Regions from separate parts of the Micromonospora sp. ZG13 genome, predicted to be linked through region 2. Evidence: riboswitches for the same ligand, from Rfam matches in the RefSeq annotation. Region 2 holds a riboswitch; the other holds the start of a gene.
The links. A riboswitch is a leader RNA that binds a small molecule or an ion and turns the genes downstream of it on or off. The one in region 2 is predicted to bind glycine.

Region 1 (2,382 bases), on a different contig from region 2:
GTCGGCCGCCGTACGCCGCAGGCACGCCTGGAGGGCGACGCCGACCCACGGGAACTCCGCCCGCAGCTCGCCGAGCAGGGCGAGGGTCGCGTCCACGGTCGTGTGGTCCTCCATGTCGATGGTGACGCCGGACCCGACGGCCGCGGCGGCGGCGCAGACGTCGCGCGTGAGCCGCAGGGCGTGCCCGTACCCGTCACCCGGCAGCGACCCACCGAGCGCCGAGACCTTCAGTGAGACCTCGGCGGTCGCGGCCAGGTCCGCGGCGTGCAATGACCACAGCAGCGCGACGTACGTGTCGCGGGTGGCCTCGGCCTGCGCGAGCGCCGTGGTCCCCTCGCCGAGGAGGTCGATCGTGACCTGGAGGCCCACCCCGGCGAGCTGGCGGGCCACCGCGACCACCTCACGATCCTCCTCGCCCGCGACGAACCGGCGGACGATTCCCCGGGTCAGGGACGACCGCGAGACCAGTGCGCGCATGCGCTCGTTCTCCGCGGCCAGGAGCAGGAGCTTGTTCGGCATGGAACGCCTTTCCGGAGGGCCGGGTCGCGACGCCGTCGCCGGACGGCGGCGAGCGGGTTGGTGCCGCCGGGGTGCGGTGCGCGCACGCGTCCCCGGCGGACGTTCACGGGTGGGCCGTGGGGCCCGCAGCCGCCGCGTCGGCGTCGGCCAGGTAGGCGCGGTACTCGTCGGCCGTCATCAGCGCCGGCGCGTCGGTCAGGCGCACCCGCACCAGCCAGCCCGCCCCGTACGGGTCCGTGCCGATCAGGTCCGGGTCGGCGACGACCGCGTCGTTGGTGGCGACGATCTCGCCGCTCACCGGCAGGTACAGCTCGGCCACCGACTTGGTGGACTCCACCTCGCCGCAGACCTCGCCCGCGCTCAGGTGGGTGCCCGGTTCGGGCAGCTCGGCGTGGATGACGTCGCCGAGGGCGGCGGCGGCGAACGCGGTGATGCCCACGGCGGCCGGTTCGGTCGTGTCGTCGAGCCACTCGTGGTTCCTGCTGTAGCGCAGACGCGCGGGAACGTCCATGGTGCTCACTCCTGGGGATGAATCGGTGCGCGTCAGCGCGGGCGGCGGTAGAGCGGCGGCGGAGTGCCGCGTACCGCGTCGGCGGGGCTGAGGGCGCCGGACGCAACCGACCCGGACCGACCTCCAGCGAAGAGGCCGGCGCGTTCGCGTACCGCGCGGTGCCCGGCGGTCTCGCTGCCGTGGCGCAGCGGCGCGGACCAGCCGGTGAACCGGGCGCCGAGTTCGGCGCGCACGGCGTGCAGGGGTGAGCGGAGCAGGGGTGTCGGACTGTGCTGCACGGAGGCCTCCCTCGTCCCGACGCGGTCGCGTCGTACGGTCGGTTGCCTCCCGCTCTGTCATCGACCTGAGAGCTTCACCGCCGGTTGGCGGCTTGCACCGTGGGTGAGACGACGGATCGTCTGCTTTCCAGAGTTCGCCTCACCCGAGCGGTAACGGGGCCTGAGAGTTTCTTGGGAGTTTGCTCCTTCGGCGCCCCGACGGACGGTCGGGATCTCTCCCGCGCGGGTTCGAACGGCGTCTATGTAGTTGTGGGTCGCCCGCAGACCCTAGGCGACCGGCCGAGCGGGTGTCAACGGCTGCGGACGGTCGCCGAACCGTCACTCATATCGACCACCAGCGATTCTTTACACGATGTGTGATGTGTGCCATTGTACTGGCCACCCGCAGCGCGAGTCCCGCTTGATCGACGGACGTCAGCGCGCAGCCACCTCACACCACCACCCGCCGGCCGCCCGGCCGGACCACGAACGCCAGGAGGCGACCCGTGAGAACTTCGAGACCACGACACCGGCGCGGCTGGCCCGCCGTCCCGCTGGCACTGGCACTGGCCCTGGGGCTGGGGCTGGCCCCGATGGCCTCCGCCGGCACCGCGAACGCGGCACCGCCGCCCAGGCCGACCGGCGCCGCCCCGACCGACGCCGGCACCGGCTCCGGCGCCGCCGACGCCCACGTCCGGCGGTCGCCGCTGCCGGTCAACGAACGAGCCCCGCTCCCCTCGTCCCGGGAGGAGCTGCGCCGCGACTACGACCGGCCCGACGCCGCCCGAAGCCGCGTCGCCCCGTCGATGCGCGCCTCGGCCGCCGCGCCATGCGCGGTCAGCGACTTCACCAGCCGGACCGGCAGCGCCCTGGTGCAGCAGATCAAGGCGTCCACGACCGACTGCGTGAACACCCTGTTCAGCCTCTCCGGCAGCGACGCCGCCCAGGCCTTCCGCGAGGCGCAGATGACCAGCGTGGCGTACGGGCTGCGGGACGACGCCGCCGCCTACGACGGCACCAACCGCACGGGCACCGCCCAGCTCGTGCTGTACCTGCGGGCCGGCTACTACGTGCGGTGGAACCATCCCGCCACGG
Region 2 (2,382 bases):
GTGGTGTTGAGCGGGGCGGGGCTGTCCACCGAGTCGGGCATCCCGGACTACCGGGGGCCCAGTGGCGCGGCGCGACGGCACACCCCGATGACGTACCAGGTGTTCACGCGTGACCCCGTGGCGCGGCGGCGCTACTGGGCGCGCAGCCACCTGGGGTGGCGGATGATCGCGCGGGCGACGCCGAATGAGGGGCACCGGGCGGTGGCGCGGCTGCAACGCGGCGGGCTGGTCGACGGGATCATCACCCAGAACGTGGACGGGTTGCACACCGCCGCGGGCAGCCCTCGGGTGGTGGAGCTGCACGGCCGCCTCGACGAGGTGGTGTGCCTGGACTGCGGCAACCAGACGTCGCGGGAGGAACTGGACCGGCGGCTGCGGGAGGTGAACCCGGGCTTCGACGCGCGGGTGGCGGCGGTCAACCCGGACGGTGACGTGGATCTCGCCGACGAGCAGGTGGCCGGGTTCCGTACGGTCGACTGCACGTTCTGTCGGGGCGGCATGTTGAAGCCGGACGTGGTGTTCTTCGGTGAGACGGTGCCCGCGGCGCGGGTGGCCCGCTGTTTCGAGCTGGTGGCACGGGCGCGGCTGCTGCTGGTGCTGGGATCGTCGTTGACGGTGATGTCGGGTCGCCGGTTCGTGGTGGCGGCGGCGAAGTCGGGCATTCCGGTTGTGATCGTCAACCAGGGGCCGACCCGGGGTGACGGGTACGCGGCGTTGACGGTCGACGCGCCGTTGGGTCGGCTGTTGCCGGCGCTGGCCGACCGGGCGATCGGCGGTGTGCCGGTGGGCTGACCGGCAGGGCGGCAGCGGCCTGTCGGGGTGTGGATCAGCGGGCGCTGGTAGCGTTGACCATGCCGGTAGTACCCACGTGGGAGAGACCGCCCAGCAGCATCTCAGGCGGCGCCGAAGGGGCAAATCCTCCCCGGAACCTCTCAGGCAAAAGGACCTCGTGGGCAGGCACTGTGGAGCGCCTCGTGGGCGCGACAGAGGGGGAGGCCGACCTGTCGACCTCGCCCCGGGAGTGCCGCCCATGACCGCAGAGCAGTTCGCCGCCCGCCACATCGGTCCCGATCCGCACGACGAGCGCCGGATGCTGGAGGCCGTCGGTTACGGCTCGGTCGAAGAGCTGATGGACGCGGCGATCCCCGAGGTGATCCGCTGGCACGGCACCCTGGACCTGCCGGAGCCGGCCAGCGAGCACGACGCCCTGGCCGAGTTGCGGGCGCTGGCGGCCCGCAACACCGTCGTGGTGTCGATGATCGGGTTGGGCTACCACGGCACGCACACCCCGGCGGTGATCCGCCGCAACGTGCTGGAGGACCCGGCCTGGTACACGGCGTACACGCCGTACCAGCCGGAGATCAGCCAGGGGCGGCTGGAGGCGTTGCTGAACTTCCAGACGATGGTCACGGACCTGACCGGGTTGGCCACCGCGAACGCGTCGATGCTCGACGAGGGCACCGCCGCGGCCGAGGCGATGACCCTCGCGCGCCGCGCGTCGAAGAGCAAGAGCGCGGTGTACGTGGTCGACGCCGACACCCTGCCGCAGACCATCGCGGTGATCGCGAGCCGGGCCGAGCCGCTCGGTATCGACGTGCGGGTCGTCGACCCCGGGCGTGACGAGTTGCCGGCGGAGTTCTTCGGTCTGCACCTTCAGTACCCGGGGGCGTCGGGGGCGGTGCGTGATCAGGCGGGCCTGGTCGAGGCGGCGCACGCCGTGGGGGCGCTGGTGACCGTGGCGGCGGATCTGCTGGCGCTGACGCTGCTGCGCCCGCCGGGGGAGATCGGCGCCGACATCGCCGCCGGCACGACGCAGCGTTTCGGTGTGCCGATGGGCTTCGGTGGGCCGCACGCCGGCTACCTGGCGGTGCGGGCGGGGTTGGAGCGGATGCTGCCCGGCCGGCTGGTCGGGGTGTCGCGTGACGCGGACGGCAACCCGGCGTACCGGCTGGCGTTGCAGACCCGGGAGCAGCACATCCGCCGGGAGAAGGCGACCAGCAACATCTGCACGGCGCAGGTGCTGCTGGCGGTGATGGCCGGCATGTACGCCGTCTACCACGGTCCGGACGGGCTGCGGGAGATCGCCCGCCGTACGCATGACAGGGCGGTGCGGTTGGCGGCGGCGCTGCGGGGCCTCGACGGCGTGGAGGTGGTGCACGAGGCGTTCTTCGACACGGTCCTGGTGCGGGTGCCGGGCCGCGCGGGGGCGGTCGTGGCCGACGCCGCCGCGCGGGGCGTGAACCTGCGGCTGGTCGACGCCGACCACGTGGGGGCGTCCTGCGACGAGACGACCACCCTGGCGCACCTGCGGACGGTGTGCGACGCGTTCGTGGCCGTGCTCGGCGGGCGGGCCGGGGGCGTGGCGGCGGCGTGGGACGCGCC

Region 1: another riboswitch for glycine. It lies ahead of AC5L34_RS17860 (hypothetical protein); the one in region 2 lies ahead of gcvP (aminomethyl-transferring glycine dehydrogenase).

What each region holds. Positions count from the first base shown of each region.
Region 1 is NZ_JCADBQ010000007.1:324,793-327,174, reverse strand. Features, by position in the region: gene AC5L34_RS17870 (proline dehydrogenase family protein) at 1-519, opposite strand, end outside; gene gcvH (glycine cleavage system protein GcvH) at 623-1,030, opposite strand; gene AC5L34_RS17860 (hypothetical protein) at 1,063-1,308, opposite strand; glycine riboswitch at 1,361-1,441, opposite strand; glycine riboswitch at 1,447-1,539, opposite strand; gene AC5L34_RS17855 (collagenase) at 1,794-2,382, shown strand, end outside.
Region 2 is NZ_JCADBQ010000009.1:38,136-40,517, forward strand. Features, by position in the region: gene AC5L34_RS19315 (NAD-dependent protein deacetylase) at 1-792, shown strand, start outside; glycine riboswitch at 860-958, shown strand; gene gcvP (aminomethyl-transferring glycine dehydrogenase) at 1,031-2,382, shown strand, end outside.